2 linked regions of the Phaeacidiphilus oryzae TH49 genome follow. Each later gene encodes a partner of the first gene's protein in a complex. Links are inferred from orthologs where the notes say so. Each region holds a gene or a part of one and is shown on either strand. Other genes may lie near its edges.

Region 1 (4,997 bases):
CCTGAGCGACCGCCAACACGCCCAGCCGACACGGTTTGTAAGGCTTTCGTGACAGCGAGTACAGTCGCGCTCATTCTGTCCGCGGACCGGACGAGGTCGCCTCACCGCCATGTCGCTTGCCGCCCCCGCTCACCGCTTCACCCCCGCCGCCGGGGCCGAGAACCCGGGCCGGCCGCGGAGCCCGCAGGGCTCCGAGTCGGCCGGCCGGCACCGCGCGGGCCGAGCCGCCGGCCGGCGAGCCACCGGCCGCCGTGCGGCCGACCGACCCGCCACGGTGCGAACCAGCGCAGGAACCAGCGCCGGACCCACCGCCGGACCCACCGCCGGACCCAGCGCCGAAACCGGCGTCCGAACCAGCGCCCGGAGCGGCGCCCGCAAGGCCGGCCACCGGGCCGCGCCCTCCCCGCTGCGGGCCCTCCTCTCCCCGTCCGCACTGGCCTTGGGCGCGCTCGGCACCCTCAGCGCTCTGGGCGCGGCCGCGGTGGTCCTCGTCCCCGGCCTGGGCCGGATCGCCGGCGAGGTCGGCTCGGACGTGGCCGGGGCAGCCGGGATCGACCTAGCCGGCGACGGCGGAGCTCAAGCCGCCGCCGCGGACCGCACCCCCGCCGGATTCCCCGGCCAGAGCGGCCCGTCCGGCCAGCCGGGTCCGTCCGGCCAGCCGGGCCGGACCGGCGGACCGGCGGGCGCCTCCGCCGGCCGTCTCACCCGGGCCGAGGCCGACGCGGCCCTCGCCGCGCGCGTCCGCGACCGTACCGAGCACCATCTGGCCGCCGTCGCCGACGCCCAGCACCGGGCCCGCCAGGCCGCCGCGGACGCCGCGCGGGCCGCCGAGGCCCGCCGCCCGAAGTTCGAACTACCGGTCACCCAGAAGGGGTTGAGCGCCCTCTTCGGCGCGGTGGGCGAGCACTGGCTGCACCTCCACACCGGGATCGACTTCCCGGTCCAGGAGGGCACCCCCGTCCGCGCGGCCACCGACGGCACCGTCCACACCCTGTGGAACGACGACTACGGCCACATGGTCAAGGTCATCGCCCCCGACGGGACGCAGACCTGGTACTGCCACCTCAGCGGCTACCGGCTGACCCACGGCCGGGTACGGGCCGGGGAGGTGATCGCCTACTCCGGCGACACCGGCAACTCCACCGGCCCGCACCTCCACTTCGAGGTCCATCCGCACGGGGGCGAGGCCTCCGACCCGCTGCCCTGGCTGCTCGGCCACCACCTCGACCCGCGCTGACGGGCCGGGCGACGGCCGCCGGCCAGCGGCCGACAACCCTCAGGCGCTGCCCGCCCTAGAGCTTCTCCACCGGCGCGTACCGCAGCAGCAGCCGCTTCTCCCCGTTGGCGCCGAAGTCGATGGTGGCCTCCGCCTTGTCGCCGCTGCCCGCGACCGCGGCCACCGTGCCGAGGCCGAAGCGGTCGTGGGTGACCCGGTCGCCCACCGCGAGCGCCACCACCTCGCGCTCCCGGACCGTCCGGGCGCTCCGCCCCCAGCCGGCGGGGGCGGTCCGCCCGCCGCCGCCGGAGAGCGAGGAGGCCGAGCGCATCGCCGGCGGCGCGGCGGCCGCCGCAGTCCGCTTCTCCTCGACCAGCGTCGCCGGGATCTCGTCCAGGAACCTGGACGGCGGGTTGTACGAGGGCTGGCCCCAGGCGCTGCGCATGGCCGCCCGGGAGACGTAGAGCCGCTCGCGCGCCCGGGTCAGCCCGACGTAGGCGAGCCGGCGCTCCTCCTCCAGCTCCTTGGTCTGGCCGAGCGAGCGCATGTGCGGGAAGACCCCGTCCTCCATGCCGGTCAGGAAGACCACGGGGAACTCCAGGCCCTTGGCGGTGTGGAGGGTCATCAGCGTGATGACGCCCTGCGACTCGCCCTCCTCGTCCGGGATCTGGTCCGAGTCGGCGACCAGCGCCACCCGCTCCAGGAACTCCGCGAGACCGGCCGATCCGCCGCGCGCGGCGGGGGCGGCGTCCCCGTCCCCGTCCGCGCCCTCCGCCTCCGCGCCATCCGCCTCGGCGTCCTGCGTCTCCTCCCCGGAGGCCTGCTCCTCGGCGGCCTGCTCCTCGCCCAGCTGCTCGAACTCCAGCGCCACCGCGGCGAGTTCCTGGAGGTTCTCGATCCGGGTCTCGTCCTGCGGATCGGTCGAGGCCTGGAGTTCGGCCAGGTAGCCGGTCTCCTCCAGCACCGCCTCCAGGACCGTCGCCGGGCCCGCCCCGGACTCGACGACCGCGCGCAGCTTCTCCAGCAGCTCGTTGAACTTCTTGACCGCGTTCATCGACCGCGAGGCCATCCCGTAGGCCTCGTCCACCCGGCGCAGCGCCTGGGAGAAGGAGATCCGCTCGCGCAGCGCCAGCGCGTCCACCATGGCCTCGGCCCGGTCGCCGATCCCGCGCTTCGGCACGTTGAGGATCCGCCGCAGCGGAACGGTGTCCTCCGGATTGGCCAGCACCCGCAGGTAGGCCAGCACGTCCCGGACCTCCTTGCGCTCGTAGAAGCGCACCCCGCCGACCACCTTGTACGGCAGCCCGACCCGGATGAACACCTCCTCGAACACCCGCGACTGGGCGTTGGTCCGGTAGAAGACGGCGACGTCGCCGGGCCGTACGTCCCCGGCGTCGATCAGCCGGTCCACCTCGTCCGCGACGAACTGGGCCTCGCCGTGCTCGTCGTCCGCGACATACGAGACGATCTTCGTCCCGTCGGCCCCGGCGGTCCACAGCTTCTTGGCCCGCCGGTTGGTGTTCTTCTCGATCACCGAGTTGGCGGCGCTCAGGATCGTCTGGGTGGAGCGGTAGTTCTGCTCCAGCAGGATGGTCACGGCATCCGGGTAGTCCTCCTCGAAGTCGAGGATGTTCCGGATGGTCGCGCCGCGGAAGGCGTAGATCGACTGGTCGGCGTCGCCGACCACGCAGAGCTCGGCCGGCGGCACCTCCGCCAGCCCGGCCTGCGCCGGGTTGACCAGCTCACCGTCCACCGTCCGCTTGGGCGCGCTGCCGGCGGCCCCGCCGCTGAGCTCCCGGACCAGCATGTACTGGGCGTGGTTGGTGTCCTGGTACTCGTCGACCAGGATGTGCCGGAATCGCCTGCGGTAGTGCTCGGCGACGTCCGGGAAGGCCTGGAGCAGGTGCACCGCCGTCATGATGATGTCGTCGAAGTCCAGCGCGTTGGCCTCGCGCAGCCGCCGCTGGTAGAGGGTGTACGCCTCGGCGAGCTGGCGCTCCATCGGGTTGCTCGCCTGGGCGGCGTAGGTCTCCTCGTCGATGAGCTCGTTCTTGAGGTTGGAGACCTTGGCGCTGAAGGACTTCGGCGGGAACTGCTTCGGGTCCAGGTCCAGGTCCCGGCAGACCAGGCCCATCAGCCGCTGGGCGTCCGTGCCGTCGTAGATGGAGAAGCTCGACGTGAAGCCGAGCCGCTTGCTCTCCCGCCGCAGGATCCGGACGCAGGCGCTGTGGAAGGTGGACACCCACATCGCGTTGGCCCGCGGGCCGACCAGCGCCTCGACGCGCTCCCGCATCTCGGCGGCGGCCTTGTTGGTGAAGGTGATCGCCAGGATCTCGCCGGGCCGCACGCCGCGGGCGGCCAGCAGGTACGCGATCCGGTGGGTCAGCACCCGGGTCTTGCCGGACCCGGCGCCGGCCACGATCAGCAGCGGTGAGCCGGCGTGCAGCACGGCCTCGCGCTGCTGCGGGTTCATCCCGTCGAGCAGCTGCGCGGCATCGGCGACGGTACGCGGGGAGCCGTTGCCGTGGTAGCGGCCGGCGGTGGCCATGCCGGTGGACGGCGGCTGGTCGAAGACGCCGTCGAAGAGGTCCGCCGGAAGCTCCTCCTCGTACGGGGCGGGCTCGGCGTCGCCCCCGGGGGCGGGCTCCAGACCGGGAAGCGGGATGTCATCGTCAAACAGGCTGCTGCTCATCAATCGACGAGTCTAGTTGCCCCCCAGTCCCGCCCCTCCCCGTTTCCCGGGGCTGCCGCCCCGGACCTCGCTGAGCAGCCCCGAACGCAGGCCCGAAGGGCCAAGTAAGGGGCGCGGGGAACTGCGCGCCCAGCCTCCCCCACGCCTTGACGGCGCGGGGGGACCCCCATCGGCGCCGCACCCGGCTGGGGGGTCCCCCCTGCTCGAAGAGCTTGGGGGAGGCCACCGGGTTGCAACCCGGACTCCGCTGCCGACTGCGGGCAGTCGATGGCCGGGCGCGCAGTTCCCCGCGCCCCTGAAGTCGCTGCGCGACTTTGCGGGGCCGCTGAAGCGGGGGCCGGGGCAGGAGACTACAACCCCCCGCCCCCCGGCGAGCGTCGCAGATGCACGCGGTACGAGTACTGCTCCGGCAGGAACCAGCTGATCGCCAGTTCCACCCGCCGCCCCGCTGCCGTGCTGTACAGCCGGTCGATCCGCAGCACCGGCCGCCCCGCCTCGCACCCCAGCGCCTCGGCCGTCGCCGCCCCCGCCTCGCCCACGGTGATCGACTGCTCGGCGTCCGTGATCGGGCTCTCCAGCCGGGTGTCCAGCAGCCCGATCACCGTCGCCCGGCTCTCCACACCCGGCGAGGCCAGCTCCGGCGCGTCCCGCAGCAGCTCCCCCACGTCCGGCGGCAGCCAGATCACGGTGTGGCAGAACGGCGCCCCGTCGTGCAGCCGCCGGAAGGAGAAGGTCTGCAACGCGTCGGAGTCCAGCCGCAGCCGCCCCGCCGCGTCCACGTCGACCCGCCGCTGCAGCCCGGTGACGATCTGCATCGTGGTGTCGATGGACAGCCCCATCAGGTCGTCGACCGACCCGAACTGCCGCAGGTACCGGCCGTCCCGCGGGGCCGCGAAGGTGCCCCGGCCGGGGACCCGGTGCACCAGCCCCTCGGCGACCAGGTCCTGGAAGGCCCGCCGCACGGTCTGCCGGCTGATCCGGTAGGTCTCGGCCAGCTCCGCCTCGGTCGGCAGCTTGACGTCCGGCGGGTACTTGCCGTCCCGCAGGTCGGCCCGCAGATCGTCGGCCAGCCGCTGGTACGCGCTGACC
Region 2 (4,185 bases), 2.5 Mb from region 1 along the record:
CGCGGTCTGCCTCCGCGGCGTGGCGCCGGTGCCGGACCAGTCCACGGCGCTGCGGCTGGTGGTCCTCGCGGACCGGATGTACGACCGCGAGCTCCCCGTCTTCGCCTCGGGCCTGCCCTTCGACGAGATCTTCGGCGCCGAGATGCTGGCCGGCGGCTACCGCAAGAAGTACCTCCGCGCCCTGTCCCGCCTGGTGGCCCTCACCCGCGACACCGTCCCGGCGGCGTAGCCCGGGTCCCGCGCCGCGGCCGCAGGGGACCCCGCGGCCGCAGGGGACCAGGGGCGCGGGTCACCGCCCGCCCCACCGGCCACGGGTCTGCCCCGGCCCGAATCCGGCGGCCCGACGCCGGTTGTCAGTGCGGGGTCGTACCGTGGAATGCGTGAGAGCCATCAGCGATCTTGAGCGAACTGTGGCGCCCTTCGAGGTCGTCAGTCCTTACCAGCCTAGCGGCGACCAGCCGGCCGCCATCGCCGACCTGGAGCGGCGGATCCGCGCGGGCGAGAAGGACGTCGTGCTGCTCGGCGCCACCGGCACCGGCAAGTCGGCCACCACGGCCTGGATGATCGAGAAGCTCCAGCGGCCCACGCTGGTGATGGCCCCCAACAAGACCCTCGCCGCCCAGCTGGCGAACGAGTTCCGCGAGCTCCTCCCGAACAACGCGGTCGAGTACTTCGTCTCGTACTACGACTACTACCAGCCCGAGGCCTACGTCCCGCAGACGGACACCTACATCGAGAAGGACTCCTCGATCAACGAGGAGGTGGAGCGGCTCCGGCACTCCGCGACCAACTCCCTCCTCACCCGCCGGGACGTGGTCGTCGTCGCCTCCGTCTCCTGCATCTACGGCCTGGGCACGCCGCAGGAGTACGTGGACCGGATGGTCCCGCTCAGGGTCGGCCAGGAGATCGACCGGGACGAACTGCTCCGCCGCTTCGTCGACATCCAGTACACCCGGAACGACATGGCGTTCACCCGCGGCACCTTCCGGGTCCGCGGCGACACCATCGAGATCTTCCCGGTCTACGAGGAGCTCGCGGTCCGGATCGAGATGTTCGGCGACGAGATCGAGGCGCTCACCACCCTCCACCCGCTCACCGGCGAGGTGATCAGCGACGACCAGCAGCTCTACGTCTTCCCGGCCTCCCACTACGTGGCCGGTCCGGAGCGGATGGCCAAGGCCATCGCCGGCATCGAGGCCGAGCTCGACGAGACGCTGAAGAAGCTGGAGAAGCAGGGCAAGCTGCTGGAGGCCCAGCGGCTGCGCATGCGCACCACCTACGACCTGGAGATGATGCAGCAGATCGGCACCTGCTCCGGGATCGAGAACTACTCGCTGCACATCGACGGCCGCGAGCGCGGCAGCGCCCCGAACACCCTCCTGGACTACTTCCCGGAGGACTTCCTGCTGGTCATCGACGAGTCGCACCAGACCGTCCCGCAGATCGGCGCGATGTACGAGGGCGACGCCTCCCGCAAGCGCACCCTGGTCGAGCACGGCTTCCGGCTCCCCTCCGCGATGGACAACCGCCCGCTGAAGTGGGAGGAGTTCCTCGGCCGGATCGGCCAGACCGTCTACCTCTCCGCGACCCCGGGCCCGTACGAGCTCTCCCGCTCGGACGGTACGGTCGAGCAGGTCATCCGGCCGACCGGACTGATCGACCCGGAGGTCGTGGTCAAGCCGACCGAGGGCCAGATCGACGACCTGGTGCACGAGGTGCGCGCCCGCGCCGAGCGGGACGAGCGGGTGCTGGTCACCACGCTGACCAAGAAGATGTCCGAGGACCTCACCGACTACATGCTGGAGCTCGGCATCCGGGTCCGGTACCTCCACAGCGACATCGACACCCTGCGCCGGGTCGAGCTGCTGCGGGAGCTGCGGGCCGGCGAGTTCGACGTGCTGATCGGCATCAACCTCCTCCGCGAGGGCCTGGACCTCCCCGAGGTCTCCCTGGTGGCGATCCTGGACGCGGACAAGGAGGGCTTCCTCCGCTCGCCCACCTCGCTGATCCAGACCATCGGCCGCGCGGCCCGGAACATCTCCGGCCAGGTCCACATGTACGCGGACCGGATCACCCCGGCGATGCAGCACGCCATCGAGGAGACCAACCGCCGCCGCGACAAGCAGATGGCGTACAACAAGGAGCACGGGATCGACCCGCAGCCGCTCCGCAAGAAGATCGGCGACATCCTGGACGCCATCGCCCGCGAGGACGTGGACACCGAGGCCCTCCTCTCCACCGGGTACCGCCAGTCCGGCGGCAGGGGCAAGGGCGGGAAGGACGGCGGCGCTGCTCCGGTGCCGGCCCTCGGCGCGGCCAAGGCGGCCGACCGGAAGAACGCCAAGAGCCTCCCGGCGGCGGAACTGGCCGAGCTGATCGGCGAACTGACGGACCGGATGCACACAGCCGCCGCCGAGCTCCAGTTCGAGGTGGCGGCGCGGATCCGGGACGAGGTGAAGGAACTCAAGAAGGAGCTCCGCCAGATGCGCGAGGCGGGCATCGCCTGAACGGAGATCGCGGCCGGGTGCCGCGGGCGGCTCTCGCCCCCGACGGCACCCGAGTGCGATTGCGACGCTTTCGTCACAGCTGTTCCGGGCCTGGATTTCTGCATGCGCTGTGCGCGTTGCACTGCTTAGAGTTCGAGGGGGAGGCAGCGGGGTATCCGCCGGTCGTCGTCTCGAGACGAGGAGCAGATCGTGACCGTGGAGCTGGGGCAGGGCGAGAGCGTCATACTCCAGGCGACGGACGGGCAGCTGCCGGCCGTCGTCCGGGTGGAGCTCGGCTGGCGCCAGGTCCCGCGCCGCGGGCTCTTCGCCCGGCGCGCGCCTGCGGTGGACCTGGACGCCATCGCGGTGCTCTACGCCCAGCGCCAGCTCGCGGACGTGGTCTTCTTCAAGCACCTCACCAGCAACGACGGCTCCGTCCGGCACAGCGGCGACCGGCTCGTCCCGGGCGGTGGCGAGACCGACGAGTCGATCGTCGTGGACCTTTGCCGGGTGCCCGAGCAGATCAGCCAGATCGTCTTCGCGGTCAACTCCTCCACCGGCCAGACCTTCCAGCGGATCGCCGACACCGACTGCCGGCTGCTCGACGAGGGCACCGGCCAGGAGCTGGCGCGGTACCGGCTGCCGGGCGGCGGCGCGAACACCGCCCAGGTGATGGCCAAGGTCTTCCGCGGCGAGGACGGCGGATGGCGGCTGGAGGCCATCGGTGCGCCCGCCCGGGCCGCCGGATTCCAGGAGCTCCTTCCGGCCATCGCCGCCCACCTGTAAGCCCCGTCGCCGCGGTGAGTCCTTTCGAGGGGACTTCCCCGGGCGGCTGTTAGGCTGATCGGACAAGGAGGGGAGTACTCCCCAGCGGCAGCTCCGTCATCACGGACGTCAGGACCGATCGGCGTCCCGGGGCACCGGCCCGGCGTCCGCGCAGCGCGCGTCCCACGCGTCCGGGTGGAGGAGACCTCCGGCAGCCCCCATCCGCCGAGGGTCGAGCCAGCACACGGCCGACGCCCTCGGTCGATGCCGCCGGAGGAGATCCCCACCGTGCACGTCACCCCGGCCCTCTGGGCCTCGACCCTGGTCGTGCTCTGCGCGCTGATCGCGGTCGACTTCCTCATCGGCGGCCGCAAGCCCCACGAGGTCTCCCTGCGGGAGGCCGGCACCTGGACGGTGGTCTGGATCGTCCTCGCCCTGGGCTTCGGCGGCTTCGTCTGGTGGCACTCCGGCTCCACCTACGCCGGGGAGTTCCTGGCCGGCTATGTCACGGAGAAGGCGCTCAGCGTCGACAACCTCTTCGTCTTCGTCCTGATCATGGGCAGATTCGCGGTGCCCGCCAAGGACCAGCAGCGGGTGCTGATGGTCGGGGTGCTGATCGCCCTGGTGCTGCGGGCGGTCTTCATCGCCGCCGGGGCCGCGGTGATCTCCGCCTTCTCCTGGATCTTCTTCCTCTTCGGCGCCTTCCTGATCTGGACCGCCTGGAAGCTGATCCGCGAGGCGCTGGCCGAGCGGCGCGGCGGCGAGGGGCCCGGAGCGGGGGCCGGGGAGAAGGAGGAGGTCAAGGAGAATCGTCTCGTCACCGCGATGCGGCGGCGCTTCCCGTCCAAGCCGCTGCTCGCGGTGATGATCGCGATCGGCACCACCGACGTCCTCTTCGCGATGGACTCGATCCCGGCGATCTTCGGCCTGACCC

What was found. Proteins that work in one complex are often made in the same cells at the same time.
Region 2: the proteins of BS73_RS23160 (region 1) and uvrB are in contact, whole or in part, in a crystal structure (PDB 7EGT), measured with the Thermus thermophilus proteins. The link is inferred for Phaeacidiphilus oryzae TH49 from one-to-one orthologs. Residues at the interface, in WP_096412145.1 of Thermus thermophilus: His654, Arg656, Phe657, Gln666, Asp668, Glu669, Lys680, Arg681, Leu682, Ser683, Lys685, Tyr686, Ala687; in WP_096411307.1 of Thermus thermophilus: Glu23, Leu25, Arg26, Asp27, Gly28, Glu29, Arg30, Phe31, Arg55, Glu326, Asp327, Phe328, Glu379, Ser382, Gln383, His398, Gly400, Arg401.

What each region holds. Positions count from the first base shown.
Region 1 is NZ_JQMQ01000005.1:4,356,124-4,361,120, reverse strand. The notes cover bases 1,093-4,242. They hold BS73_RS23160 (ATP-dependent DNA helicase), read right to left. Parts: upstream 3,909-4,242; coding sequence 1,293-3,908; downstream 1,093-1,292. Other genes in these bases: BS73_RS41015 (M23 family metallopeptidase), read left to right, coding at 1,093-1,237. Also shown: more of BS73_RS41015, read left to right, coding at 275-1,092; BS73_RS23155 (GntR family transcriptional regulator), read right to left, coding at 4,259-4,997. UniProt on the Escherichia coli protein: A helicase with DNA-dependent ATPase activity. Unwinds DNA duplexes with 3'-5' polarity. Translocates on single-stranded DNA with 3'-5' polarity. Initiates unwinding more efficiently from a nicked substrate than double-stranded DNA.
Region 2 is NZ_JQMQ01000005.1:1,869,874-1,874,058, reverse strand. Bases 1-2,943 are described here. They hold uvrB (excinuclease ABC subunit UvrB), read left to right. Parts: upstream 1-380; coding sequence 381-2,507; downstream 2,508-2,943. Other genes in these bases: BS73_RS12505 (TerD family protein), read left to right, coding at 2,697-2,943; zapE (cell division protein ZapE), read left to right, coding at 1-229. Outside these bases: more of BS73_RS12505, read left to right, coding at 2,944-3,272; BS73_RS12500 (TerC/Alx family metal homeostasis membrane protein), read left to right, coding at 3,540-4,185. UniProt on the Escherichia coli protein: The UvrABC repair system catalyzes the recognition and processing of DNA lesions. A damage recognition complex composed of 2 UvrA and 2 UvrB subunits scans DNA for abnormalities.